DNA from 3 places in the Methylobacterium currus genome. Region 2 is predicted to be linked to each of the others. Evidence: riboswitches for the same ligand, from Rfam matches in the RefSeq annotation. Region 2 holds a riboswitch; each other region holds the start of a gene.

Region 1 (9,587 bases), 650 kb from region 2:
CGCGAAAGTTATCGGTATCTGAATCCCGCCGAACCATTCCGACATTTTTGCGTGCTGATACAGTGGCATAGCTTCGATGGTCACGGCATCGACTGGTGTTTTGCTTGCACAATCAGGGCGTTTCCGGCGTGTATAGCCTGGTCGAAGCCGTGACGTGAGGGGCTGCCGGGGGCTGGCCGCACGACAAATCATCCGGAGACTGAAGCGATCGGAAGTGGATACAGGGCGGCACAACCGATGGTAGTGCCGACTCCAGTCGCGTCATCGGCGTCGCAGGTCGATTCCTTGCGGCTTCGACGCGCCACATCTACGCCACATCGGGTCAACGTAGTCGATTGCGTGCACTTCGATCAGTGACCCTGCTCGGGCGACCGCCTGATCCGCGGCCTCGGTCCCCGGGGGGGCGGCCTGAGTCTTCGCGATCGCGGCAGCGAGATGAGGCAGCGTATTCGAGAAACTTGGGATTGGTCCCGCAATGGAGGGCGATTCCGGAATTGGTATCGGATCGTGCTGAGCCGCACCGGCTGGCGCCGCGTTGCAATCGGAACCGTCTCGGGGCGGCATTTGTTGTGCCCGTCTCAAATCACCCAGGCGGGAAAAGCTGTCGGCGTCAGGCATGGCGGCGCAGGCGGCGCCAGCCGAGGACCACGCCCGAGGCCGAGATCACCAGGCCGAGGGCGCTGAGGGCGACGATCGCCGTCAGCCGTGCCGCCGGGCTCTGCGCCAGGGGGCTGGCATCGAGGGTGTGCAGGGCGTCGAACAGCCAGCGATTCGCCCGCCCGCTACGGTCGGTCCGTCCGAGGATCACCCCGGTCGCCGGATCGAGGTGGAACCAGGTCCCGGCCGGGTCGTCGAAGGCGAGGCGCAGAACCGGCAGGAGCGGGGCGCCGTGGCGGTCGTACCAATAGGCGTCCGGTGCGTCGAGGCGGGTGACCGAGCGCAGCGCGGCCCCCGGCAGCATCGCGCCGGCCGCCGCCACGACGGCCTCGGAGGTCAGGGCGGTGCCGCAGCACGGGGCGGCACCGTCAGGCCCGGTGGCGACGACGAGGGGCCGTCCGCCGATCCAGGCGAAATCGAGCGCGACGGGGCCGGCGGGCGCCCGCGCGAGGTCGGCGAGGCCGGCGGGAAAGACCGGCGCCGCCTGCCCCGCATAGGCCGCCCGCATGGCGGCGTCGGGCCCGCGCGGCCCGAACCAGCCGCGCGGGTTCATCGACAGCCAGCCGCTGAGCAGGAAGGTGACGACGACGAGGCCGCCCGCCACCCCCGCGAGGTGATGCCAGGCGGCAATGCCGCGATAGGGCGTCAGCCGGCCGCGCATCAGCCGCACGACGCCGAGGGCGTAGCCGCTCAGGCCCCCCGCGAGCGCGAGGCCCGAGATCCACAGGACCACGTCCTGCCACAAGCCCGCCCGCGCCCTGAGCGGGGTGAGATAGATCCAGTGGGTCACGGCGCCGGCCCAGTTCCACATCCGCTCGGCCCGAGTGGTGTCGAGGGCAAGCTCGGCCGTGGCGACCGACAGGTACAGTTCCGTCCCGGCCGCGTCGCCCAGACCGACCCGCCGGAACGGCCGCAGCAGGTCGTAGCGGGCCGTCACCGTCCACTGGTCGCGGGTGACGGTGCCGAGATCGGTCACGCCACGGGCCAGGGGATGGGTCGCCGCGAGGGCCGCCGCGCGCTCCGCGGTCAGGGGCGGGAAGGACAGTCCGGTCGCGGCCGAGAGCGCCTGGCGCCGCCCATCGGCCTGCGTGATCCAGTAGGCGGGCTCTGCTCCCCGCATCGCCAGGGTGAGACGGGCGGGAAAGCGCGGGCTGCCTGACCGCTCCAGCGCCTCCTGCGGCGTCAGCCGCACGGACTCGAGGCGGAGCGGGCCCGAGGCCGCGACCCGCTCCGCCGCGGTGAGGGAGGGGAAGCCGACGGCCAGCATCACCAGCCCGGATGCGAACCAGGCGACGACGAAGAGCCCGGTGGCGATGCCGAGCCAGCGATGGCCGAGATGCAGCCACCGTTTCAGGCGCTTCACCAGCCCTTTCGTCAGAGAGCCCCGCATCAGAACGTGACGTGGTAGGCGAGCTCGACCGAGCGCGGCCGGCCGAGCAACCAGGAATTGCCGTTGCCCGAGACCGCGTAGAGCTGGTCGGTGAGATTGTACCCGCGCAGCGACAGGCGCGAGGTTGGCGTCACCTGCCAGTCCAGGGTGGCGTTCAGCAGCGTGTAGGCCGGCCGCTTCACCGTGTTGGCAAAGTCGCTGAAGACCGGCCCGACATCGTTGACGCCGAGCCGCGCCACCCAGCCCGGCGCGAAGGCGTAGGAAAGCCAGACATTGGTGACCCGCTGGGGCACGTCGACCGGGACCTTGCCGGTGAACGACAGCAGCGCCCCGCCGATCGTCTGTGCGAAATTGTCGTAGCGGGCCCGCAGCAGGGCGGTGTTGGCCTCGATGCGCCACGCCTCCGACAGCTGGTAGGCGACGGCGACCTCGACGCCACGGGACGACTGGCTGCCGACCTGCGCCACTTCCGTCGGCCGGTCGGGGATCGGGGTCAGCAGGTCGTCCTTGCGGATGTGGTAGGCGGCGAAGGTCCACTCGCCGCGCCCGCCGTCGAACAGGCCCTTGGCGCCGGCCTCGACCTGCTCGCCGGTGGCGAGCTGGAACTGCGACTGCGCCACGCTGGTGGTGATCAGGCTGCCGAGGGGATCGGCGGCGGTGGCGTATTGCGCGTAGAGGGCGAGGTCGGGCGTCGGAGTGTAGACGGCTCCGACGCGGTAGCTCGTCGAATCGAAGGTCTTCTCGAAGCGGCTTCCTGCCAGGGGCCGGCTCACCGCCACATTCGGCGCGTCGTAGCGCAGGCCCGTCACCAGGGCGAATTGGGGCGTCAGTTCGAGCCGGTTCTCGGCGAAGACCGAGGCCTGGCGGGTACGTGAGACGATGTCGGTGCGGGTGCCGGCGAGGTTGATGAAGCGCCCCTGCGCAAAGTTGAACGGATCGACGAATGTTTCGCCGCCGAACGGCGCGTTGCTGTCGCGTCGGAAGTCGATGTGGTTGACGTCGAAGCCGATCACCGTCGTGCTCTTGAAGCCGAGCAGGCTGCCGCGGAGCGTCGCGTCGAGGCGGTTGCCGATCTGCTCCTCGTGATGGAAGATTTCGATGTAGTCGCTGCGCCGGATCAGGCCGGTGGCCGGCTGGTAGGTGTATTGCTCGACGTCGCGCCAGTGCCGCTCGGTCGAGAGGCGGTAGGCGGTGTTGCGGATCGTGATGTCGGGGCTCGGGTTCCACTCGGTGCGCAGCTGCGTCCAGTTGTCGAACCAGGCGATCTGCGAATCCTGGATGTTGTAGTTGGTGAAGCGCAGCCGGTCCCGCACCCTTGTGCCGACGAGCGGCGAGCCCCAGTAGCGGGCGGGCTCGTTGTAGCCGAGATCGTGCGAGAGGGTGACGCTCAGGTCCGGCGCCGCCCGCCAGGTCACCGCCGCCGAGAGGGCGATGTTGCGAAAATCGCCGTCGGGCTTCACCCAGCCGTCGGCCCGGTTGCCGCTGAGGTTGAGCCGGTAGGCCAGGTCCTCGCCGACCGGCCCGCCGCTGTCGAGGGCGAGCCGCGCGAGGCCGTCGGAACCGATCGCCGCCCGCGCCTCGCCGATGGGCACGAAGCTCGGCTTCTTCGGCACCACGTTGATGATGCCGCCGATCGCCCCTTCTCCATAGAGGACCGAGGCCGGGCCGCGCAGCACCTCGATCCTCTCCGCCGACCAGGTGTCGAACGGGAAGGTGACGGTGCCGGCCCCGACATAGAGCCTCGTGCCGTCATAGAGCTGCTGCACCGATCCCGCTCCCGCGAAGCCTCGCGACGTGAAGGCGAGGTTGCCGTTGCCCGGCGCCCCGATGCTGGTGATGCCGACAGCGTTCTGGGTCACCGCCTCCTCGACGGTGTTCTGGCCCCGGGCCCGGATGGTCTCGCCGCTGATGATGTCGAGGCTCGCCGGAGTCTCGAGCGGGGTGAGGCCGAGGCGGCTGCCTGAGCGCGACGGCGTCGCGAGGTTGAGGCCGGCGGCGGCCTGCTCGCGACCTCGGGCGCCCGCGACGTCGATGCGGTCGAGGGCGATCTCCTCGGCGCAAGCCGGAGCGACGGCGAGGAGCGGGGCGGCGAGGGTGGCGGCGAGTGTCGTGGCGCGTCGGGCGCTTTGCGCGGGCATGTCGGTTTCCGGGGAGGGCGTCCGCCCCGTCCCTAGCCGGTCTCGCCAAAAATGTAACGTTATAAAGTTACATTGTTGCCATCCCGGACGATGCGCAGGTGGCGCCAGGCGCGTCCTGTCGGCCGATCGGGGGAAGGCGGGGCTGAGCATGGCGGGACGGCGCGGGGCTGTGGCACGTCACCGCGAACGACAGCGGGGCGACGGCCTCACGCCATCGCCTCGACACCCATCAGGACACCCCGCCCGACGTGCTCGCGTGTGACCACGGCTGACGGCAGGTCTCCTGGCTCACGGGTCAGCGCCTGCCATCGTCTTCCCAGGGACTTTTAGGGGTCCCCAGTGACGTGAGTGATGGAAGGCTCGCCGCTTACAGTTGCGGGGGCAGCCGCGGCATCGGGCAAGCCCTCACCGCGTTCCCTTTTGATCCCCGAAGGGAACCGTCGGGGTGAAGCTTAGCGGTTCGGTTACGAAGGAGCAATGGTTGGGCGTGGGCATGATCGCCACTTTCGGAGCCTCGCGCATGAACCCTCCCCCTTCTGCGGGGGAGGGTTCATGCGCGCCGCGGAGGGCGTGTCCACAAACCAGGTGCCCGCTCCAGATTCACGTCAGGCAACGATCACGGAACCTCACCAGCCCCCGGCCTCAGACCCCAGCTTTCTCGGCCACGCCGCCCGATCCGCATCGACGCCGCCCCGGACCCCTGACATACAGGGCCCCGAACCGGCCCCCTCGGGTCGTGCTTAAGCTCTGACAAAAACGTCCTGGCACCATCATCCTGGGAGGTCCCCCGATGTCGTTCCGCTCACGGGTCGCCGGCGCCGCCGGCCTCGCCCTGTCGCTCGCCCTGGGGACGTCCGCCCTCGCCCAGGACGCTAAGGCGCCGATCAAGATCGGCGTGCTCAGCGACATGAGCGGGCCCTTCGCCGACCAGGCGGGCACCGGCTCGGTGACGGCGGCCCAGCTCGCCGTCGAGGATTTCGCCAAGGAGGCGGGCGAGCTCAAGGTCGAGGTCGTCTCGGCCGACCACCAGAACAAGCCCGATATCGGCCTCGCCACCGCCCGGCGCTGGCTCGACCAGGAGGGCGTCTCGACCATCGTCGACCTGCCGAACTCGGCCGTCGCGCTCGCGGTCTCCAACCTGATGCGCGAGCGCCACCGGGTGGCCTTGGCCTCGAGCGCCCTCACCTCCGACCTCACCGGCAAGGCCTGCGCGCCGACCACGGTGCAGTGGGTCTCGGATACCTGGGCGCAAGGGTCGGCCACCGCGCGGGCCATCGCCGGCCGCGGCCTCAAGTCCTGGTACTTCGTCACCGTCGATTACGCGCTCGGCCACGCGCTCGAGCGCGACGCCACCGTGGCGCTCAAGGCCGCCGGCGGCACCGTGAAGGGATCGAGCAAGCACCCGCTCAATGCCGGCGACTTCGCCTCGCCGCTGCTCTCGGCGCAAGGGTCGGGCGCGCAGGTGCTGGCTCTGGCTGACACCGGCGCCGACATGATCAACGCCGTCAAGCAGGCGGCGGAGTTCGGCGTGATGCCCGAGATGCGGCTCGCCGCCCTGTTCGTGCAGCTCTCCGACACCCACGCGCTCGGCCTCAAGGCGGCGCAGGGGCTCCAGCTCGCCAGCGCCTTCTACTGGGACCGCACCGACGGCACCCGCGCCTTCGCCAAGCGCTTTGCCGAGCGGATGAACGGCCGGATGCCGACCGAGAACCACGCCGGCGTCTATTCCTCCACCCTGGCCTACCTGCGGGCGGTGCGCGACACCGGCACCATCGAGGGCGAGAAGGTCGTGGCGGCGATGCGCGAGAAGCCGATCAACGATCCGCTCTTCGGCACCGTCACGGTGCGCCAGGACGGCCGCGCGGTGCACGACCTGTTCCTCTACGAGGTGAAGGCGCCCGCCGACAGCAAGGGCCCCTACGACTATTACAAGCTCCTCGAGACCGTTCCGGGCGACCAAGCCTTCCGGCCGATGGCCGAGGGCGGCTGCCCGCTGGTGAAGTAGCCCGGCGACGTCGCCCACGGCGCTCGACATCGGCGGGGTGCGACCCAGATCAGGCGTTGGTTCCCTGTCAGACCCCGCCGAAAGGCTCCGCTCATGTCCGACGCCGTCCTGACCCTGAACGACGGGAAGCGCATCCCCCAGCTCGGCTTCGGGGTGTGGCGGCTCTCCGACGAGGAGGCCCCGGCGATCGTCGGGGCGGCGTTGGAGGCCGGGTACCGCTCGATCGACACCGCGGCGGTCTACGGCAACGAGGCCGGGGTCGGCCGCGCCATCGCGGCCTCCGGCCTGGAGCGGGAGGAGATCTTCGTCGCCACCAAGGTCTGGAACGACCGCCACGGCTACGACGAGACCCTGCGGGCCTGCGAGGAATCGCTCGCCCGGCTCGGCCTCGACCATGTCGACCTCTACCTCGTCCACTGGCCGGTGCCGCAGCGCGGCGCCTATGTCGACACCTGGCGCGCCCTGATGCGCCTGCGCGAGGACGGCCGCGCCCGCTCGATCGGCGTCTCGAACTTCACGGTCGAGCACCTGAAGCGGGTGATCGACGCCACCGGCTCGACGCCGTCGATCAACCAGGTCGAGCTGCATCCGCGCTTCCAGCAGCGCGCCTTGCGCGCCTTCCATGACGAGGCCGGCATCGTCACCGAGGCCTGGGCGCCGCTCGGCCGAGGCGGCGTGCTGGAGGATCCGGTGATCCGGGCCATCGCCGAGAAGCACGGCCGCACCCCGGCCCAGGTCGTCCTGCGCTGGCACAGGGACAGCGGCACCGTCGCGATCCCGAAATCGGCCACCCCGGCCCGCATCCGCGAGAACCGGGAGATCGACGGCTTCACCCTCGATGCCGACGACCTCGACCGCATCGCCTCCATGGACGATCCGGCCGGGCGGATGGGGCCGGATCCGGAGACGTTCGGGGCGTGACCACGGCTTGATCGCCGGAGCCGGGCCGGCCTACGGTCCGGTTCCTCCCCTCTGTTCGCGAGGCTTGTCCGTTGAGCGGCCGCACGCCCCCCGAGACCCGCGCCGCCTACCGGCGCTTCGTGCCGATCACCACCCGCTGGGCCGACAACGACGTGTACGGCCACGTCAACAACGTGGTCTATTACGCCTTCTTCGACACGGCGGTGAACAGCGTGCTGATCGCGGAAGGCGCCCTCGACATCGCGAACAGCCCGGTGATCGGCCTCGTGGTCGAGACCGGGTGCCGCTACTTCCGCTCGATGGCGTTTCCCGACCGGGTCACCGCCGGGATCCGGGTCGCGCATCGCGGCACGTCGAGCGTGCGCTACGAGGTTGGGCTGTTCCGCAACGACGATGACGAAGCCGCGGCGCAGGGGCACTTCGTCCACGTCTATGTCGACCGGGCGACGCAGCGCCCGGTGCCGCTGCCGGAGGACCTGCGCCGGGTGCTGGAGCCGCTGGCCGTATGAGCGGCGAAACCGACCTGATGAGTGGCGAAGTCGACTTGATGAGTGGCGAAGTCGACTTGATGAGTGGCGAAGTCGACTTGATGAGTGGCGAAGTCGACTTGATGAGTGGCGAAGTCGACTTGGGCCGGCTCCTTGCGGGGATGCGGCCGGAGTTGCGGCCCGGGACTTACGTCTTCGCCACAATGAGCGTGGGTGCGGTGCCGGCGGGCCTCGGCGTCGTCATGAGCTTTCGCGAGGCGGAAGGCACGACCCTGATCCTGTCCGAGGCGGAGGCCGCGCGGGCCGGCCTGCCCGTCGCCTTCCCGTGCCGCTGGATCACCCTCGCGGTGCAGTCCTCGCTCAGCGCCGTCGGCTTCCTCGCCGCCGTGACGGCGCGCCTCGCCGAAGCAGGGATCGCCGTCAACGCCGTCTCGGCCTTCCACCACGACCATCTGTTCGTGCCGGCGGCGCGGGGCGAGGAGGCGATGGGGGTGCTGAGCGCGCTCGCCGACCGCGCCGCAGCCTGATCTCCGGGCTCGGACCGTCCGGAGGGCGGCCTCCATCCCCCGCGAAGGCACCGTTCGCCCCTTACGGCTTGTTGCACCCTCCGCCGCCGCCCAAGCTGCCGGCATCGCCACGGAGGACTTCATCCATGCCGCCGCGCATCCCGCTCCGTCCCGGGGGACCGGGGCCGCTCGGGCTCATCGCCCTCGCCCTCGCGATCCTGGCCGCCGGCCTCCTCCTCGAAGGGCACCCGGTCGACGCGTCGGTCTCGCCGCGCGTCACCCCGCCGGACGCCCCCGCCCGCCCGCTGCCGAGCCCGGAGACGATGCTCCGGGACCTGATCGGCCGCGACTGACACGAGAATCCCTTGACCGATCTCCTCGCCGGCACCGCCGGCCCGCTCGGCTGGGCGGTGATCCTCGTCACCTTCCTCCTCGCCGGCTTCGTCAAGGGCGTGATCGGGCTCGGCCTGCCGACGGTGGCGGTCGGGCTGCTCGCCACGGTCATGAGCCCGGCGCAAGCCGCGGCCCTGCTGATCGTGCCCTCCTTCGTCACCAATATCTGGCAGCTCCTCGCCGGGCCGCGCTCTAGCGCCCTGCTGCGGCGGCTCTGGCCGATGATGGCGGCTGTCGCTATCGGCACCGTCGCGAGCGCCGGGCTGATCGCGGGGACCAAGGGCCCGGGCCCGGCGAGCGCGCTCGGCGTCGCACTGGTGGCCTACGCGGTGACCGGCCTCGCCGGCCTCGCCGTCAGGGTGCCGGCCCGTGCCGAGCGCTGGCTGTCGCCGGCGGTCGGCCTCGCGACCGGCCTCGTCACCGGGGCGACCGGGGTCTTCGTGATCCCGGCGGTGCCCTACCTCCAGGCGCTCGGCCTCGACCGCGACGGGCTGATCCAGGCCCTCGGCCTGTCCTTCACGGTCTCGACCGTGGCGCTCGCCGCCGGTCTCGCCCGGGAGGGCGCGCTGCCGCTCGCGGCCGGGGCCGCCTCCCTCGCGACCCTGGCGCCGGCGCTCCTCGGCATGGCGGCCGGGCAGTGGCTGCGCGGCCGGGTCTCGGCGCCGACCTTCCGGCGCGCCTTCCTGGTCGGCCTGCTGCTCCTCGGCGCCCACCTCGCCTTGCGGCCGTGGCTGTGAGCGGGGCTTATTCGTCCTCGTCCTCGACGGGGTGCAGGATCTGCATCTGGCGGCCCATCGGGTCCTCGATGGTGGTGCGGCGCATGACCAGAAGGCCGCCATCCCGGGCGCGCCGGATCCGGTCGGCGCGGGCATCGATCCAGAGATCGACGTCGCGGTAGCCCGCACGGTAACCCGCCATGTCCGGCGGGAGCGGTCGAGCGGCCCGCACCGGCCGCGGCTCCGACGGAGTCCGGAACGCGACGACCCGGCGGGACGGCGCCTCGGCGACCGGGCGCCGGATCGGACGCGACGCGACGCGCTCCCGCTGCTCGGCCTTGCGCCGCGCCAGCGCCGGCCGCTCCACCTTGCG
Region 2 (9,587 bases):
CTACGCCTTCGTGGTGGTGGGCGTGATCTTCCTGTGCCTGCTGGCGGCCGCGGGCCTGCGGGCCTCGCCGGGCGTGCTGATCCTGCCGCTCGAGCAGGCCTTCGGGTGGAGCCGGAGCACCACCTCCTTCGCCGCCGGGCTCGGCATCTTCCTGTACGGGCTGGTCGGGCCGTTCGCGGCGGCCCTGATGCAGAGCTTCGGCATCCGCCGCACGCTGCTCTGCGCGCTGGCCCTCATGGCGACCTCGACGGGCTTGAGCGCCCTGATGAGCGAGCCCTGGCACCTCGTCGCCACCTGGGGCGTGCTGTCGGGCCTCGGCAGCGGCTGCGTCGCCATCGTGCTCGGGGCCACGGTCGTGAACCGCTGGTTCGCCGTGCGCCGCGGCCTGTTCATGGGACTGCTCACCGCCAGCACCGCCACCGGGACGCTGGTGTTCCTGCCGGGCCTCGCGGCGATCGCGCAGGCGGGCGGCTGGCGACCGGTGGTGCTCACCGTGGCCTGCGCCATCGCGGCGCTGATCCCGGTCGTCGCCTGGCTCCTGCCGGAGCGCCCCTCCGATATCGGCCTCACGCCCTACGGCGCCGCCCCCGGCACCGTCCCCGAGCCGCCCCGGCGCGCCAATCCGTTCCGCGCCGCGATCGACGGGCTGGTGCGGGCGAGCGCCAAGGGCGATTTCTGGCTCCTGTTCGGCACCTTCTTCATCTGCGGCCTCACCACCAACGGGCTGGTGGGCACCCACCTGATCTCGTTCTGCGCCGACCAGGGCATCCCGGAGGTGCGGGCCGCCGGGCTCCTGGCGCTGATGGGCGTGTTCGACCTCATCGGCACCACCGGCTCGGGCTGGCTCACCGACCGCTACGACCCGCGCAAGCTCCTGTTCGTCTATTACGGCCTGCGCGGCCTGTCGCTGATGGCCCTGCCCTTCACCGACTTCTCGTTCTACAGCCTGTCGATCTTCGCGGTGTTCTACGGCCTCGACTGGATCGCCACGGTGCCGCCCACGGTGCGCCTCGCCAACGAGACCTTCGGCGAGCGCGATGCCCCGATCGTGTTCGGCTGGATCGCCGCCGGCCACCAGCTCGGCGCCGCGACGGCCGCGTTCGGCGCCGGCCTGGTGCGGGCCTCGGAGGGCCGCTACCTCGAGGCCTTCCTGGCCGCCGGCCTCACCGCCGTGATGGCCGCGCTGATGTCGCTGATGATCGGCCGGATGCGGCAGGCGGCGCCGGCGGCGGCGTGAAGAAGCGCCGGACGTAAGCCCGCGGGCGCGTCCGGCTCCGGTTTTCCCATGCGTTTTCAGGCTTTCCGCGCCTTGCCCTGGTCAGGGCGACCGGTCTACCCCATCTGATCGGCGGGCCGTCCAGGCCTGCGACGTGAAGGCCGTTCTCCCGAGGTCATCGATGCTTACCGACACTCCCGCGGCCGGCCAGCCCCCCGCGGGCGCCCTGATCAAGGACACCACCACCGCGACCTTCCGCCAGGACGTGATGCAGGAATCCCTGCAGCAGCCGGTGCTGGTCGATTTCTGGGCGCCGTGGTGCGGGCCGTGCAAGCAGCTCACCCCGATCATCGAGAAGGCCGTCAAGGACGCCGGCGGCAAGGTGAAGCTCGTCAAGATGAACATCGACGAGCATCCCCAGATCGCCGGCCAGCTCGGCATCCAGTCGATCCCGGCGGTGATCGCGTTCCAGCGCGGGCAGCCGGTCGACGGCTTCATGGGCGCCCTGCCCGAGGGCCAGGTGAAGGCCTTCATCGAGCGCCTGGTCGGCCCCCTCGGTCCCACCGCGGTCGAGGACCTGATGGCGGAGGCGCAAGGAGCGGCCGAGGCCGGCGACCCGGACGCCGCCGCCGAGATCTACGCCGCGATCCTGGGCCAGGAGCCGGGCCATCCGGGCGCCATCGCGGCGCTCGCCCGCCTGCTCCTCGACCGCGACGACCTCGAGGGCGCCCGCCGCTTCCTCGAGGCGGCGCCGCCCGAGGCCGCCAAGGACCCGGCCATCGCGGCCGTGAAGGCGGCGATCGAGCTCGCCGAGCAGGCCGCCTCGCTCGGCGACCTCGCCGGCCTGCAGCGCCGGATCGAGGCCGATCCCACCGATTTCCAGGCGCGGTTCGACCTCGCGCTCGGCTTCAACGCCAAGGGCCGGCAGCAGGAGGCGATCGACCAGCTGATCGAGATCGTCCGCCGCGACCGCTCCTGGAACGACGACGGCGCCCGCAAGCAGCTGCTCCAGCTGTTCGAGGCCTGGGGCCCGATGGACCCGATGACCATCCGCGGCCGGCGCAAGCTGTCGACCCTGATGTTCTCCTGACGGCGCTCGCAAGTGCATCCGGGGCGCGGCATTACGTCGGACAGGTATCCACGCCGGAGGGCCGCGCCCTAGTTAGCGGGTTGCGATCCCGGGCCCGAGACGACGGGGCCCGGGACCCCTTTCGATCCGCGCGGGAGCGACGCCGATGAGCATGAACGTCGCCTACAAGGGGCCGGCCGACTGCCCGACCGAGATCCCGGTCTTTCCGCTCCCGGGCGCGCTGCTGCTGCCGCGGGGCCAGATGCCGCTCAACATCTTCGAGCCCCGCTACCTCGCGATGGTGGACGAGGCCCTGCGCACCGACCGGGTGATCGGCATGATCCAGCCGGATTCCGATACCGGCGAGACCCCGCTGTCGCCAAAGCTCTTCCGGGTCGGCTGCGCCGGCCGGGTGACCCAGTTCGCCGAGACCGGCGACGGCCGCTACCTGATCTCGCTCACCGGCATCGCCCGGTTCCGGATCGAGGAGGAGCTGTCGACCAGCACGGGCTTCCGCCGCTGCAAGGTCACCTTCGCCCCGTTCGAGAGCGACTTCCACGCCCGCGCCGGCGAGGAGGCGGTGGATCGCGCCGGCGTGCTGAAGGCGCTTCGCGATTTCGTCGAGGCCAACGACCTCAAGGTCGACTGGGCCGGGATCGAGGAGGCGCCGAACGAGGCCCTGGTCAACGCGCTCTGCATGATGAGCCCCTTCGGCCCGCGCGAGAAGCAGGCGATGCTGGAGGCGCCCGACCTCAAGACCCGGGCCGAGGTGCTGATCGCCGTGACCGAGATGGAGCTGGTGCGGGCCTCGGGAGCTGAGCCGACGCTGCAATAGGCGGCGCTTTGGGCTAAAGCCCCGGGGGCAAAGTCCCGCATCGGACCGTTCGGAAGGACCACCCGTGACCGACTCCCCCGCCTCCTTCGAAGCCGCTCGCATCGATCCGAAGCTGCTCGAGCTCCTGGTCTGCCCCCTGACCAAGGAGCGGCTCGACTACGATTCCGCGCGCCAGGAGCTGATCAGCCGCTCGGCCAAGCTCGCCTACCCGATCCGCGACGGCATCCCGATCATGCTGCCGGAAGAGGCGCGTCCTCTGGCGGATTGAGGGCGCGAAGCCGCGCGGGACAGGGCCCCGCGCGGTGTCCCGTCGACAACCGGCAACACACCCGACAATTCGGGGCGGGATGCGTTGGCGCCCGCCGCCTCCCCGTCTAAACCTCGTCGGGACGGTTCCCCCCGGGGATCAAAAGGGAACGCGGTGAGGGCACGAGCGCCCGAAGCCGCGGCTGCCCCCGCAACTGTGAGCGGCGAGCCTCCATCACCGACGTCACTGGGCGTTCGACGCCCGGGAAGACGATGGAGGGCGAAGACCCGCGAGCCAGGAGACCTGCCGTCAGCCGTGGTCACATGTGGGCCGCGCCGGACGGGGTGCGCCGGTGCCTCCACGGTGACGTGCCACAGCCCGCGAAGGCTCGTCCGTGCCTGTCTGCCGTTCTCCTTTCCTCGCGGCCCTCGCCGCCGCGTGCCTGCCCGTCCCCGCCCTCGCGCAGGACGACATCCGCCTCGACCAGATCGAGGTGAAAGCTCCGGCGCCCGCGGTGCCGGGGGCGGCCAGCGCCGGCTATCCCGGCGGCGTCACCGGCATCGGCGGGGCCTTGCGCCCGGTGGACGCGGCGAGCGCCGGGATCATCAGCGGGGCCGCCATCAACAGCCTGCCGGTCACCCGTCCGGGCGAGGTGCTGGAGGCGGTGCCGGGCCTGATCGTCACCCAGCATTCCGGCGAGGGCAAAGCCAACCAGTTCTTCCTGCGCGGCTTCAACCTCGACCACGGCACCGACATCGCCCTCCACGTCGACGGCATGCCGGTGAACATGCGCACCCACGCCCACGGCCAGGGCTACGCCGACCTCAACTTCCTGATCCCCGAACTCGTCGGCGCGGTCGAGTTCCACAAGGGCCCGTACTTCGTCCGCGATGGCGACTTCGCCTCCGCCGGCTCGGTGCGGATCGACTACCTCGACAAGCTGGACCGCAACATTGCGCTGACCACCCTCGGCAGCTTCGGGTACAAGCGCGGGCTCTCGGCCGCCTCCGTGCCGCTCGGCGCCGGCAACCTTCTGGTGGCGGGCGAGGCGCAGGCCTATGACGGGCCGTGGGTCGTGCCCGATGCCCTGCGCAAGCTCAACGGCGTCGCCCGCTACAGCCAGGGCACCGCCACGGACGGCTTCGCCGTTACCGGCATGGCGTACTGGGCGAGGTGGAGCGCCACCAACCAGATCCCGGAGCGGGCGGTGGCGGAGGGCATCATCGGCCGCACCGGCACCCTCGATCCGACAGATGGCGGCGACACCGGACGGTTCTCGCTCTCGGGACGCTGGAGCCGGTCGGACGCGGGCGGCATCACGCGGGCCTCGGCCTACGTGATCCGCTACCAGATGAATCTCTGGAACAACTTCACCTATGTCCTCAACGACCCCGTCAACGGCGACCAGTTCCGCCAGCGCGACGCCCGGGTGCTCGGCGGAGGCGAGATCTCCCGGACGTTCCAGGGCGACCTGTTCGGGTTGGCCATGGAGAACGAGATCGGCATCCAGACCCGTACCGACGACATCCGGGTCGGCCTGTTCAACACCACGGCCCGGCAATACCGTTCGACGGTGCTCGACGACCGGGTGATGGAGGCGAGCGCCGCGATTTACTACGAGAACCGGGTTCGATGGACCGACTGGCTGCGCACCAGCGTCGGCTTTCGGGCCGACGGCTATGTCGCCGATGTCCGCTCCGACACGCCCGCGAATTCGGGCCGGGCTCGCGACGGCATCGTCAACCCGAAGCTCGGCGCGGTGTTCGGGCCGTGGGCCGACACCGAACTCTACCTGAATTACGGCGGCGGCTTCCATTCGAACGACGCCCGCGGTGTCACCGCGACGGTCGATCCGGCGAGCCCGCTCTTCACCGTCGCCCGCGCGCCGTTCCTGGTCCCTTCCACCGGCTACGAGGTCGGCATCCGCAACCGCTCGATCGCCGGGCTGGAGACGAGCCTCGCCCTGTTCCGGCTCGACTTCGCCTCCGAGAACCTGTTTCAGGGCGATACCGGCACCACCGAGCCGAGCCGGCCGACCCGGCGCTTCGGCATCGAGTGGAGCAACCACTACGCCGTGACGTCCTGGCTGCGGCTCGAAGCCGACCTGACCCTCACCAATGCCCGCTTCGCCGACCGCGATCCGGTCGGCCGGCGGATCCCGGAGGCACCGACCGCCATCGCCTCGGCGGGCCTCACCTTCGGCGAAGGTCAGGGCTGGTTCGGTGCCCTGCGCTTCCGCTATTTCGGGCCGCGGCCGCTGATCGAGGACAATTCGGTGCGCTCGAAGCCGACCGCTTTGCTCAACGGCCGGATCGGCTACGCCTTCGACACCGGCGTGAGCCTCGCCCTCGACGTGCTCAACCTGACGAACGCGCGGGCCGACCAGATCACCTACTTCTACGAATCGCGACTGCCGGGGGAAGCGGCGGGCGTCGCCGACCGGCACTTCCACCCGGTCGAGGCCACGGCCCTGCGGTTGACGCTGGCGGGGCGGTTCTAGGCGACGATCCTCCGGTTTGCCCCGGCGGAGTGGCCATCCTCCCTGTCATTCCCGGGCCGCGCAGCGGAACCCGGAATGACCCTGCGGGGGTCGATCAGATCAGAGATGCTCACATAGGCGCTGGCAGATCCCGTCGCATCAGCGCGTAGACCCTCTCTCGATACGGAACCGTCTCCACCGTCCGCCAGCCGATCCTAGCATAGAGCGCTTCCGCGCTGCGGGTATAGAGCCACAGGGCCGGGACCCCGCGGGCGACCGCCTCCGCCTCCACCGCCGCGACCAGCCGGACGGCGTGGCCGCGGCGCCGAGCCTGGGGCGCCACGAAGACGCCGGCGAGCCAGGGCGTCAGGTCGGGCCGCAACTCGAGATCGTGGGCGGCCAGGCTCGCCATGCCGACGGGCTCGTCATCGACCAGGAGCACGAAGGTGCGGGGCATCGGGCCGGCCGTGGCGGAGCCGGCGGTTTCCGCCGCCGTCACCTCGGCGAGGCTGCGCCCTTGTCCCTGCGCGAAGGCCTCCCAGCGCCAGCGCGCGGTGACGGGCACGAGGTCGAGCCGCTCGGCCGTGGTGACGATCGCGTGAGGCATCGGACATCCCCCGGGACGGGCCGTCCTTCGCCCGGCGCGTCCGCTCGGGTCAATGCCACCCTTGGCCGAAGCGGCCGGTCGAGTGCAGCAAGGTGTGCCCGCATTCGAGGCAGAGATAGCGGGTCTCGACACCGCCGCCGAAGGCCTCGATCACCGGCGTCGAAGCCACCACCATGAGGCGGGCATGGGGACGCTCCTGCCAATGCGCGCGCATCTGCCCGCAGCAGGCCCGGCAGGCCGCGTCGTCGGCGCTCATCGGGGGCGGCCCGAGGCGGGCCTTGTAACTCTGCTGGGCCATGCGGCGTCAGTCTCGTGCGGTGGGGCCGCATCCGAAACGATCCCGGGATGGGTCGCCCGCCGGCTCCGCGGGATCAGCAAGAACGGGACCGGCGAGAAGAGGTGAGGCGAGCGGGCGGGAGACCGTCCGTTCGGGGTCGAACCATGCGGACGCTCCGCCGCTCGGCCGATACGGCCAAGCCAAATCGGCGTCGCTCCGCCGACCGGACGATAGCACTGTTTCGCGGGATTGCGGCAAGACTGAGCGAGGGGCAGGCTTGCATGCGAGGATGGGTCCGCGGGAACCGTCGCGGGGGGCACCGGTTGTCTCGCCGCCGGAGGAGCGGGCCTTCGCGACGCGGGAGGAGCCGGTTCGTGACGCGTCGCCGGATCACCGTCTGGCTCGGAGGGGCGTTTCTCCTTGCAGGGGCAGGATACGCCATCGCGGCCTGGCGGCCTGCCCTCGCGCCGGGCGGCCCGGCACCGGCCGAGACCGCGCCGGAGCAGGTCCGCAAGGGGGCAGCCCTCGCGTCCCTCGGCTACTGCGCCTCCTGCCACACCGCGGAAGGCGGCCGGCCCTATGCGGGCGGGCGCGGCATCGGCACGCCGTTCGGCACGATCTACGCCACCAACATCACGCCGGATCCAGAGACGGGGCTCGGCCGCTACTCGCTCGCCGCCTTCACCCGGGCGATGCGCGAAGGCGTCGACCGGGAGGGGCGCCACCTCTACCCGGCCTTTCCCTATACCCACTATGCCGGCCTGACCGACGCGGACATCGCCGCCCTCTACGCCTTCGTGATGAGCCGCGAGCCGGTGCGGCAGGAGGCGAAGGCCAATGACTTGCCCTTCCCGCTCTCCTGGCGCCCCCTCCTCGCCGGCTGGAAGCTGCTCTTCGCGAAAGCCCCCGACATCCCGGGGAACAAGATTCCGGCCGATCCGCGCCGGGATGCGGAGTGGCATCGCGGCGCCTATCTGGCCGAAACCTTGAGCCATTGCGGCGCCTGCCACAGTCCCCGCAATCTCGTGGGCGCCGAGGTGAGAACGAAGGCCTATGCGGGGGGCGAGGCGGATGGCTGGTGGGTGCCGCCCCTCGACCGCTCCTCCCCGGCACCGCTCGCCTGGGACAAGGAGAGCCTCGCCCGCTACCTCGCCGAATGGGATCCGCAGCATGGCGGAGCCGCCGGGCCGATGCGCCCGGTGGTGGAGGCGCACCGGACCGTCCCGGCGGGCGAGATCCGGGCGCTCGCCGCCTATACGGCGACGCTCTACGGCTCCGGTCCCGCCGGCAGCCGCACCGGCCCGGTCGACCGGGCGGTCGCGAGCGACGATCCCTCCCTGGCCCGAGGCGCCGCCACCTATGCGGGCGCCTGCGCGGTCTGCCACGAGAGCGGCGGCGGGGCCGCCGGCGGCGTGCCCTACACCACGCCGTCGCTCGGTCACCGCACCACCCTGCGGGCGCCCGATCCGCGCAACCTGATCCTGGTCCTGCGCGACGGGATCGCACCCCGGGAGCGGGCACCGGGTCCGATCATGCCGGCCTACGGGTCGATGCTGGATCCGGCCCAGATGACCGACCTCGCCGCTTACTTGCGCGCCCGCTTCAGCCCCGACGGACCCTGGCCGAAGCTCGGCGACGCGGTGAAGACACTGATGCGGGATAACCCGCGCCCCGGCGCCCGGGCCGAGGCGGGACGTTGAGGAGGAGACGCCGATGCCGACCCTGACGGTGAACGGCCGCAGCCAGGCGGTCGCGGCGGAGCCGGAGACCCCGCTTCTGTACGTGCTGCGCGATGAACTCGGACTCAATGGTGCCAAGTTCGGCTGCGGCCTCGGCCAGTGCGGGGCGTGCACGGTGGAGGTCGAGGGCCGCGCGATCCTGTCCTGCCTCACCCCGATCGGCGTGCTGGAGGGCCGGTCCGTCACCACCGTCGAGGGGCTGGGGAGCCCGGAGAATCCGGGCCCGCTCCAGGCCGCCTTCATCGCCGAGAACGCGGCGCAGTGCGGCTACTGCATCGCCGGCATGGTGATGCGGGCCCACGCCCTTCTGCGCGCCGTCCCGCATCCGAGCGAGGCCGAGATCCGGGACGCGCTGCGGTTCAACCTGTGCCGCTGCGGCACCCATCTGCGGATCCTCGCCGCCGTGCGGCGCGCCGCAGGGCTGCCCGAGCCCGCCACCACGGGGGCGACGCCGTGAGCGCGCTCACCCGCCGCACGCTGCTCGTCGGCGGCGCGCTCCTCGTCGGAATCGGGCTGCCGCGCCGGTCCGAGGCCGCATCCCTGCCCGGCAGCTTGGCGCAAGCGCCGCGGATCGATGCCTGGATCCGGATCGGCGAGGACGGCGCCGTCACGGTGCTCACCGGCAAGGCGGAGCTCGGCCAGGGCATCAAGACGGCGCTGATCCAGGTGGCGGCGGAAGAACTCGGGCTGGAGCCCGCATCCTTGCGCCTCCACACCGCCGATACCGAGCTGACTCCGAACGAGGGCTACACCGCCGGCAGCCACTCGATGCAGGATTCGGCCACCGCGATCCGGCACGCCGCCGCGGCGGCGCGGGCGCTGCTACTCGAGGTCGCCGGGAATCGGCTCGGCCTGAAGCCGGATTCGCTGCGGGTCGAGGGCGGCGCAATCGCGGCGCCGGACGGACGGCGCATGACACTCGGCGAGATCGCCCAGGAGGTGGAGCTCGACGCACCGGTGCCCGACACGATCGCCCTGCGGGAGCCGGCGACCTACACGATCGTCGGCCGGCCGTTGCCTCGGGTCGACATTCCCGCCAAGGTCGCGGGCGGCGCGGCCTACGTCCAGGACATCCGCACCCCCGGCATGGTCCATGCCCGGATCCTGCGCCCGCCCCG
Region 3 (9,587 bases), 170 kb from region 2:
GTCCAGGCGAGGTTCACGAGCGTGACCTCGAGCAGGATCAGGAACAGGCCGCGGGTGAGGAGGAAGCGCGACGCCGCACCCGTGCCGTGCTTGCCGGCATAGAGGCGGGCCGAGAGCCCGGTGAGCAACAGGAAGACCGGCGCGCAGAGATGCGAGGTCAGCCGCGTCACCACCAGGTCGGGGGCGGTGACCGCGAGATCCATCGGGTCGCGGACCTGGGCGTGCAGGAAGAAGGTCTCCCGCGCGTGGTCGACCAGCATCAGGAGCATGACGAGGCCGCGCAAGGCATCGATCGCTCCGATGCGCGGGGAGGGTGTGCCCTGTGCCGTCATGACCCGGTCTCGGCGGCGAGCCGGGAGAGGAGCCGGCGCACGTCCGGCGGCGTCCAGACCCGGCCGCCGCGGGGCTTGCGCACCCCGCGCCGGGTCAAGGAGGCGGCGATGCCCTCGGGCGTGCTGCCGGCCTCGGCGGCGAGGAGAGCCAGGACCGGCGCGAGGCCCTGGCGGTAGCGCCGGGCGCGGGCGGCGGCGGCATCGCGGCCGGCATCGCCCTTGCGGCCGGCATCGCCCTTGCGGAGGAACGCTGCCATCAGAATCGCACCGACAGGGTGCCGGTGAACCGGCGCGGCGCCCCCGGATAGACCCGGAACGCGCTGAGCGAGCTTTCGTAATACGTGGTGTCGAACACGTTCTCGACGTTCAGGCCGAACCGGACATTTTCCCAGCGGTAATAGGCGAGCGCATCGACCGCGATGGTGCTTGGCAGCCGGAAGCCGCTGCCGGCGGCGTCGCCCGCCCGCTCGCCGACGGCGCGCACGCCGCCGCCGAGTCCAAGGCCTTTCCAGGGGCCCTCCTGCACCTCGTGCACCGCGAGCAGGCTGCCCGAGTGGCGCGGCACGTTGATGAGTGCCGCACCAACCGGGAGGAGATTGTCCTTGGTGACAACGGCGTCGGCGAAGACGTAGCCGGCTAGGAGCTTGATCTCCGGCGTGATCTGACCGGCCGCCGTGAACTCGAAGCCCTGGCTGCGCACCGCGCCCGCCGCGATGGAGAAGCCGCTGTTGCGCGGATCGGGGGTGAGCACGTTCTGGCGCTCGACCCGGAAGGCGGCGCCGGTGAGGCTCAACGCTCCCCCGAACAGGTCGAGCTTCGTGCCGATCTCGTAGCCGAGGCCGGTCTCGGGTTCGACCGGCCGGCCGGGCGATGCGGCGGCGGCATCCGGGCCGATATTCGGCCGGAAGCTGGTGCCGACATTGGCGTAGAGCGCGAGTTCCGGGAGCGGCTGGTAGACGAGGCCGGCCCGTGGCGAGGCGGCGGCCCAGCTCTGGTCGGCTTGGCTGCGCGGAACCCGTTCGCGGAACGAATCCTCGAAGATGTCGAACCGCACGCCGACGAGCGCCTTCCATTCCGGCGACAGAACGAGCTGATCCTGCGCGTAGAGCGCGGTGTTGGTGATGTGCTCGATGTTGTTGCGCGGGATCGTGTACGGCGGCGGCGGCTGGCCGTAACGTGGATCATAGATGTCGATCGCGTAGGGGTTGGTGCGGACGTTGGAGCGCAGGTAGACCGTGCGGCTGTCGGTGCTCTCGCGCTCGACGCCGAGGAGCAGGGTGTGGCCGATCCCGGCGGTGTCGAAGCGTCCGACCAGTTCGGCCTGGCCGATGGCCACGTCCCAGCGGTAATCGCGAAAATTGCGGTCGCGCGAGACGGTGCGGTTGTCGGCCGCGATGGCGCGAATCTCGGCCGCTTCGCCGACGAGGCTTCCGGTGTTGAAATAGGTGGCGAGCCGCATCTGCCAGTCGGCATCGAAACGGTGATCGATCCGGACCTGCATCGAGTCGGACGCTTGATGGATGCTCTGGCCCGGCTCGCCGAGGAAGCGCGAGATCGGCAGGAAGCCGAGTTGCTTGTCGATGGCGATGACGCCGCGGTCGAACACGGTGCGGTTGCGCAGGAACTCGGTCTCGACGGTGACCTTCGTGTCGGGCGTGACCTGCCAGCTCACCACCGGCGCGACCAGGAGCCGGTCGCCGTCGACGAAATCGCGAAAACTGTCCTGGCGTCCGGCCGCGAGGTTGAAGCGGTAGAGGAGCGTGCCGTCCTCGTTGAGGCTGCCTCCGGAATCGACCGTGCCGCGGACCTGCCCGAACGAGCCCCACAGCCTGCCCATCTCGACGAAGCGCTCGCGCGTCGGCTGCTTGGTGATGATGTTGATCAGGCCGCCGGGGTCGCTGCGCCCGAACAGGCCGCCGCCGGGGCCCTTGAGCACCTCGATCCGTTCGACGTTCTGGGCGTCGGGCGGGGGCGGGTAGCCGCGGTTGAGGGGAAAGCCGTTCTTGTACAACTCGGAGGTGGTCACGCCGCGGATGGCGTAGCTGAACACCGACAGGCCGCCGAAATTGTTCTGCTGGGCGACGCCGGGCGTGTAGGTGAAGACCTGGTCGACGCGCGTGGCGGCGAGATCGGTGATGACCTCGCGCGGGGCGACGGTGACGACCTGCGGCACGTCGCGCTGCGGCGTGTCGGTCCGCGTCGCGCTGACGGCCCGGTCGCCGCGGAAGCCCGGGGTGGGACCGATGAGCCCGATCGTGCCAGCAGCCGCGGAGGAGAGCGCCGGGAGCGCCGGCCCGGACGGACGCGGGCCCTCCACCACGACCTCGTCGAGGGCGATCGTCTCCTGTGCCTGCGCGGCGCTGACCGCGAGGCTGAAGCCCAGGGCGGTCGCCAGGACGGGCATCGGGCGCGGGCCGGATCGGGGACGGTGGAGCGGCGGACGGGTTCTCACGGAGCGCACTCGATGGTTGCCGTGCGGCGCGTTCCGGGCGAGCAGCAGGCGGCGCCCGCGCGGCCACGCGGCGGACAGCCCGAGCGCTCCCCCGGGGGCCGCACCGCCCGCAGGACGTGACCGCGCCGGACGGCGCAGGCTCAAGGCAGGTCTCCTGGCTCGCGGATCATCGGTCCCGCCGGCCTTCCCGGTGTCGGAGCATCAGTGGCCATCGGCGGCGGAACCTCTCCGCTCACAGTTGCGGGGGCAGCCTCGGCCTCGCCGCGGATACCTGCGCATCCGAACGGCTCACCGAGTTCCCTCTTCACCCGCGGGCTCGCACCCGGGGAACCTTGGCGGCCGCATCCATGGCAGGCCGCCCGCCGGGGAGCAACACTTGGAAACGCACTGTAATAACGTTTCAGACTATGTGTCCACGGGAACACACCGGCCGATGATGCGACCGTGGCCTACTCGCCGCGCAGGAAGGCCGCCGTGGCGGGGTGGAGCCACGAAGCCGGAACCGCTTCCGCGAGATCGCGGGGATCGCTCGGCCGCTCATGCGCCAGGCGCCGGGCGAGGGCCGGCTTCGCCTTGTCGATCGCCGCGACGAGACGGGCGGCGGAGGCCGGGTCGAGGCCGGGCTTGCCGAGGATGAAGCTCCACGACCCCACCGTCTCGATCGCCTGATCCTGGCCCGGGAAGGTGCCGGGCGGGACGGTGATGCGCCGCAGGGACGGGCTCGCCGCCAGGATCGCGGGAAGCGCCGCCGCCGAGGGGCCGAGGAAGCGGGCGCCGCCCGGTGCCTCGGCCATCGCCAGGAAGCCCGGCCAGCCGGTGCCGCCGCCGAACAGGGCCGCGGCCCGTCCGTCCCGCACCATCGCCGGGCCGTCGCCGGCATGGTCGAGGAGGATCGGGCGGATGTCGTGCTCGGGGTCGATGCCCGATCCGCGCAGGATGGTCCGGCCCATGGCGGTGAGGCCGGAACTCCGCGTGCCGAGGGCGACCGGCTTGCCGCGCAGGTCGTCGATGCCGCGCACCGGGCTCTCGGCCGGCAGCACGAACAGGCCCGGTGCCGCGTAGACCGGCGCGACCACCGTCACGGCCGGGGGCGTGCCTTGCGCGGACAGCGCCTCGTAGGCGTACTCGCCCTGGACGAGGCCGAGATCGACCTGACCGTCGCGCAGGAGCACGAGGTTCTCGGTCGAACCCTTGCTGGCGCGCAGCTCCAGGGTGAGGTCCGGATCCACCTCCCGGATCGCCGCCGCCAGCGCCTCGCCATAGGCCGGAAACCCGCCCCCGGGCGTCGCGGTGGCGAGGACGAGGCGCAGGGGTTCAGCGGCGTGGGAGGCGGGGGGCACGGCGAGGAGAGCGATGCAGGCGGCGGCGATCAGCCAGGGTTTTGGCATTGCTTCTTGTCCTGCCTTCTCTCGACGTTGGTGCCATCCGTGACGTCGTTCCGGGTCCGCGTCGCGGAGCTCGGGATCCGGAGCCGCAGGCTTTCCGGAAATAGGCGGATCGCGTTCCGCGTCATCCTGGATCACCTGAGTGTCCGGATTCCGGGTTCCGCGGCGCGGCCCCGGATTGACGTGGCGGGTGTGAAGAAAGGTGGCGACGCGGCGGTTCAGTTGGCCGGTACCGGCGTCACCGGCACCGGTGCCACGTCGGGCTGGAGCAGCGAGACGGTGATCGCCCGGGTGACATGCTCGGCCATGCAGCGATAGCCGAGATCGGCCAGGCGGAAGCCCGCGCCGGACTGCGCCGTGTCGCCCTTGAGGGCGCTGATCGCCCGCGTGGCGAGGTAGCGCATCGCCTCGTAGCGCTGGACCAGCGGCACCTGCTCGCGCTCGGCGACTTTCTGGATCGCCTGGACGAACTGGCGGTAGTAATCGTCCTTGGCGAGGCTCGCGGTGTATTGGGGATCCACCAGCACCACGTCGATGCCGTGGGACTTGATCCAGGCCACGGTCTCGGCGAGGGACTGCGAAAAGTCCTCGATGTCGACGCGGGCAAGCGCGTCGTTGCCGCCGACCTGCCAGACCACGAGGTCGGGCTCGATCTCCGCCACCTGGTTGCGCAGGCGCTCGGCCGCCCCGAAGGCGATCTCGCCGGAGACGCCGCGGCTCTCCACCGTCACCTCGATGTCGGGCAGGGAGCGGGTCAGCGCGTCTTCGAGGCGCACCGGGTAGGTGGCGGCGGTGCCGAGCCCCCCGGAATTGGAGCCGATGGTCAGGACCTGGACGGCACGGTGCTCGCGCAGGGCTTTCTTCACCGCCTTGAGCTTGGCCAGCGTGTAGAGCTTGGAGCCCGGCACCCGGCATTCCGGGGAGAGGCTCGGATCGGGCGCGTCCGGGCTCGGCGCGGTGGCCTGGAGCGCCGGGATCTCGGCAAGGGCCGGCTGGGGCGGGACGGGCGCCGGCTGAACCTGGGCCGGTTGCGGCGTCGTCGACTGCGCCTGCACGGCGAAGCCGAGGCACGACGCCATGGCGAGGCTCACGCCGCCGAGGAGGGCCGGGGAGAGCGAGAGCGCCATTCGACGAACCATGCCGTGAAGGAGAGAGAAGCCAACCCGCACCCTACGACAAATATGTCCGTCGCGAAACCTCCCCCGCTCCAGAAACGAATCAGTTGTGCACCGAGGCTGGCGACCGAACCGACCGAGAACACCGCGAGCGAGTTTCGGCCGAGGCCGGCGAGCTGCCGCGTGAGCCAGCGCGCCCGTGGCTGGACGAGGCCGAACACCGCCTGGAAGGCGAGGAGCACGCCGAGGAAGTGCACCAGACGGGCCGGCGACAGGTAGGACTTGTCGAAGATGAACAGGAGCCGCGGCTCCGGCACCGCCAGCGGGTCGGGCCGCAGGTTGAACCAGGACAGGACCGCGCCGACGAGCACGATGACGATGCCGAGCGGCATCAGCCTGCGGCGCCAGGCCAGGAACCGCTCCGAGCTGCGCCGCCACTCATGCGCCGCGAAGCCGAGCACCAGCAGCAATTGCCAGCACAGCGGGTTGAAGAACCAGTGCCCCTCCATCGGCCAGCTCGGGATGTTGATCTCGAAGACCAGGCTGACGGCGTAGAGCAGGATCGAGATCCCGATCGCGAGGCCGAGATGCACCCGCGACAGGAGCACGAAGGCGGGCGCCAGGCCGAGCAGCACGACGTAGAGCGGCAGGATGTTGAAGAAGCCGAGCTGGTGCAGCAGCGTCACCCAGCCGACGGTGGCCTGGATCGGGTCGCTGAAGATCGGCCCGGCATTGTGCCACTCCACCAGCAGCGGGTTGTCGAGGTAGAGGGCCGCACCCGCCAGCATCGCCAGCGCGATGGCGGTGATGACGAGCTGGGCGCGATACACCTCGACCATGCGCGAGAGCAGACGCAGCACCGTGCGACCTGCCGGCTCCGGCACCCCGTCGCGCCCGCGTGTGGCGATGCCGATCGACCAGCCGGCCAGGAACACGAACAGCTCGGCCGCGTCCGAGATCCCGTACTGGGAATAGGTGTAGTTCTGGAAGACGTTGCCCGGGATGTGATTGATGAAGATCGTGATCAGGGCGATGCCGCGCCAGAAATCGACCGCGTTCGGTTCACGCATGACGCTCGTGGTCCCTTTTGCCGGCCTGCGGACGTCCCCGGACCGATGGGGAGTGCCTGACGTCGATGAAGTTAGCGCATGACGGGACCGCCGCGCACCTGCGCGGCGGCCGTCCGGAATCGGTGGGGTGCGGCTCGCCCTACTTCACGATCCGGTCGAGGCGGTTGTTGACGAAGAAATACAGCTCCTTCGCGCCGGGCTCGGTGTAGAGCACCTGCACCTCGCGCTGGCCCCGCCCGCTCTCGCCGACGAGCACGTCGGTCGGCGGCTTGCCCTTGAGCCGCACCAGCTCGCATTCGGGGATGCCGGGGGCGATCTCGGTCGCCGTCGCCGGGACCGACCCGGTGCAGGTGCCGTCCTGCGCCAGGACCGGGCCCCAGCTCGGGGCGGGCGGCGGGGGCGGCTTGACCGGGGCCGCGAGGTTCACCGGCGGGGCGGCGCGGTCGGTGCTGCTGCAGCCGGCCAGAGGAAGCCCGATCAAGCCGAGCCCCATCAAGGCGATTCCGATCACCGTCCGCCGCATCGTGCCCCGCTCGTCATCGTCCGTCGCCGCCGCTCCGCCGCGCGGCCAGGGCCGTCTCGTAGAGGCGGAGCGCGTCCCCGCGCAAGGCCGCCCGCGAGCCTTTGCGGAAATAGAACATGTGGCCGCCGGGATAGACCGACAGCGAGAGGCGCCGTTCGCGGCCATAGGGCGGGATCTGGTCGAGGATCAGCTTCGAGGCGAAGTAGGGCGTGACGAGGTCGGTATAGCCGTGGGCGACGAGCACCCGCATCGCCCCGTCGAGGGCGAGGGCCTGGCGCAACTCGCCCACCACCTCCGGCGGGGAGCGGCCGCCGCCCCAGTTCCAGCTGCCGTTGACCGCGTTGTTGAGAAGCTCGTAGCGCAGGTTCGGCACCCGCCAGTTCAGGGTGCGGGCGGTGAGGTCGACGATGGCGCTGGTGAGCGGTGCCTGCATGGCGGTGAGGATCGGATCGACGAAGCGCCCCTGCGCCGCGCTCGGATCCGGGTCCCAGCCGGTGACGCCGGTATCGTAGGCGCTCGCCACCCGCCCCGCATCGCGGTCGGCCTCGCGCTGGTAGCTCGACCCCGAGAGCCGGCCGGCCTGGCGGCGCACCAGGGCGGGATCGAGCCCGGTCAGGGCCGCGACGCGCTCGGTCATCCGGTCGATGGCGGCGGAATCGGCGGGCCCGCGCAGGAGATCCGTGAGGTAGGGGCCGGTGGCATAGGCCTCGGCCTCCGCCATGCGGGCGGGGTCCGGGGTCTCCCCGCGGCGCTCCAGGCCGGCGGCGGCGAGCGAGGGCAGTCGCGTCACGGCACCCAACGGATTGTGCCGCGGCGGCTGGAGATAGCCGAAATCGAGCACCGGCGAGAGCAGGACCAGCCCCGAGAGCCCGATTCCGACGTCGTCCTGGAGCTTGCGGGCGATCAGCGGCCCGCGGAAGCCGCCATAGCTCTCGCCGAGGAAGAATTTCGGGGAGGTGAGCCGGTCGTTGGTGCGCAGCCAGCGGGCGATGGCCGCCGACAGCACCGCCGTGTCGCTCTCGACGCCGTAATAGCGCTTCCCGTCGTCGCCGGCGGCGCGGCTGTAGCCGGTGCCGACGGGGTCGATGAAGACGAGGTCGGTGAAGTCGAGCCAGGTCTCGTCGTTCGGCACCGCCACCGGCGCCATCGAGGGGCTGATGCTCGTGCCGTCGAGGGGCAGGCGCCAGGGCCCGACCGCCGCGAGGTTGAGATAGGCCGAGGCGGCGCCCGGCCCGCCATTGATCGCGAAGGTGACGGGCCTCGTCCTGGCCTCGCGCTCCGGCAGGGTGAAGGCCGTGAAGGCAATCTCGGCCTGGAGCTTGCCGGATTCGTCGACCAGCGGCAGGCTGCCGGCCACGGCGGTGAAGCTCAGGGAGCGGCCGTCGGAGAGGGACAGGCTGTGCTGCGTCGTCGCGTCGGGCGGTAGGCGCCGCCCGTCCGGCTGGCGGGTGTCCTGTCGGGCTTCTTGCTGGCGCGTCTCCTGTCGGGCCGGCTGCGCGAGGAGCGGCGCGGATCCGAGCAGCAGGGCGGCCGCGAGCGCGAGGATGCGGGTCGTGAGGCGGGTCATGACGTCTCCTCGCGGGCGGGGGCCCGGGTTGTCAGGCCTTCTTCTGCCAGCGGCCGCGCTCGTCCTGCTGCCAGTAGGCGACGCTGTGGCCGGCCTCCTTGGCGCTGCGCCACTGCTCGCGGGCGTGCAGCAGGGCATCCTGGTCGGTGCCGTCGAACAGGATGCAGATGCGCTGGTAGCTGGCGGCGTCGTCGGGCAGGGGCGCGCCCTCGACCAGGAAGCGGATCGAGGCGCCGTTCGGGTTGGCGTCGCGCAGGGTCAGCACCACCGGCTGGGTGCCGCAATCGGGGTCGCGATCGGTGCCGTGGGGCAGGAAGCTCTCGTCGGAGAAGACCCAGAGATGGTCGTCGAGGGCCTGCAGCCGCTCCTCGCTCGTCGCCTGCACGGCGACGCGCCATTGCCGCTCCAGGGATTTCTCCAGGAGGTTCGGCAGCACCGTCTCCAGGGGCTGGCGCTGCATGTGGTAGAACAGGATCTCGGTCACGGTGCTCACGACATAGGGCGACCCGGGCCGGACGGTACCGGCCCGGGATGCGGTGTGCGGCCTCAGGCGGCTGCCGCGGCTTGCGCCTGCCCCAGCAGCTTCACGAGGTCGCAGCCGGCATAGAGGTCGTGGGCGACGCCGGCCGCCCGCAAGGCGGCTTCGAGCTCGCCGGGCTTGCCGGCGAGGGTGATCGTGGTGGCGCCCGCCGCCCGCAGGGCCTCGGCGGCCGGCACCGCCTGCTCGGCATAGACCGCGTCCGAGGAGCACAGGCAGGCGAGCGGCGTGCCGGAGGCCCGGAAGGCCTCGACCAGGGCGGCATGGTCCGCAAAGCCCTCGTTCGTCACCGCCTCGATGCCGCCGGCCTCGAAGGCGTTGCGGGCGAAGGTGGCGCGGGTGTTGAAGGCGCTCAGGGGCCCCAGATTGGCCAGGAACACGCGCGGGCGCCGGCCGGTGCGGGCGAGGATGTCGTCGGAGGCGTCGCGCAGGGCCTCGTAGGGCTCCGCGAGGCGCCGGGACGGCAGCGCGCCTTCGGGAGCCGGCTCCGCCGCCGGGGCGGGGCTGAGCACCGCCACGGGCGCCTCGTGCAGGTCCGGGAACTCGCTGGTGCCGGTGATCGGCTGGCGGCGGGTGGCGAGGTCGGCATCGCGCGACCGCCGCAG

Evidence for each region. A riboswitch is a leader RNA that binds a small molecule or an ion and turns the genes downstream of it on or off. The one in region 2 is predicted to bind cobalamin.
Region 1: another riboswitch for cobalamin. It lies ahead of DA075_RS00520 (TonB-dependent receptor); the one in region 2 lies ahead of DA075_RS03485 (TonB-dependent receptor).
Region 3: another riboswitch for cobalamin. It lies ahead of DA075_RS04245 (TonB-dependent siderophore receptor); the one in region 2 lies ahead of DA075_RS03485 (TonB-dependent receptor).

Annotation. Positions count from the first base shown of each region.
Region 1 is NZ_CP028843.1:101,584-111,170, reverse strand. It holds gene DA075_RS00525 (peptidase) at 611-2,047, opposite strand; gene DA075_RS00520 (TonB-dependent receptor) at 2,047-4,185, opposite strand; cobalamin riboswitch at 4,442-4,642, opposite strand; gene DA075_RS00515 (ABC transporter substrate-binding protein) at 4,976-6,190, shown strand; gene DA075_RS00510 (aldo/keto reductase) at 6,284-7,111, shown strand; gene DA075_RS00505 (acyl-CoA thioesterase) at 7,183-7,620, shown strand; gene DA075_RS00500 (ACT domain-containing protein) at 7,722-8,126, shown strand; gene DA075_RS00495 (hypothetical protein) at 8,252-8,458, shown strand; gene DA075_RS00490 (sulfite exporter TauE/SafE family protein) at 8,471-9,235, shown strand; gene DA075_RS00485 (hypothetical protein) at 9,243-9,587, opposite strand, start outside.
Region 2 is NZ_CP028843.1:754,117-763,703, reverse strand. It holds gene DA075_RS03505 (MFS transporter) at 1-1,237, shown strand, start outside; gene trxA (thioredoxin) at 1,398-2,306, shown strand; gene DA075_RS03495 (LON peptidase substrate-binding domain-containing protein) at 2,452-3,120, shown strand; gene DA075_RS03490 (Trm112 family protein) at 3,185-3,388, shown strand; cobalamin riboswitch at 3,494-3,692, shown strand; gene DA075_RS03485 (TonB-dependent receptor) at 3,840-5,867, shown strand; gene DA075_RS03480 (GNAT family N-acetyltransferase) at 5,977-6,453, opposite strand; gene DA075_RS03475 (hypothetical protein) at 6,503-6,751, opposite strand; gene DA075_RS03470 (cytochrome c) at 7,105-8,430, shown strand; gene DA075_RS03465 ((2Fe-2S)-binding protein) at 8,444-8,926, shown strand; gene DA075_RS03460 (xanthine dehydrogenase family protein molybdopterin-binding subunit) at 8,923-9,587, shown strand, end outside.
Region 3 is NZ_CP028843.1:926,326-935,912, reverse strand. It holds gene DA075_RS04255 (acetyltransferase domain-containing protein) at 1-332, opposite strand, end outside; gene DA075_RS04250 (hypothetical protein) at 329-589, opposite strand; gene DA075_RS04245 (TonB-dependent siderophore receptor) at 589-2,736, opposite strand; cobalamin riboswitch at 2,912-3,135, opposite strand; gene DA075_RS04240 (TAXI family TRAP transporter solute-binding subunit) at 3,234-4,172, opposite strand; gene DA075_RS04235 (SGNH/GDSL hydrolase family protein) at 4,388-5,296, opposite strand; gene DA075_RS04230 (OpgC family protein) at 5,257-6,354, opposite strand; gene DA075_RS04225 (hypothetical protein) at 6,494-6,877, opposite strand; gene DA075_RS04220 (S10 family peptidase) at 6,891-8,444, opposite strand; gene DA075_RS04215 (DNA polymerase III subunit chi) at 8,476-8,928, opposite strand; gene DA075_RS04210 (methylmalonyl-CoA mutase family protein) at 8,991-9,587, opposite strand, start outside.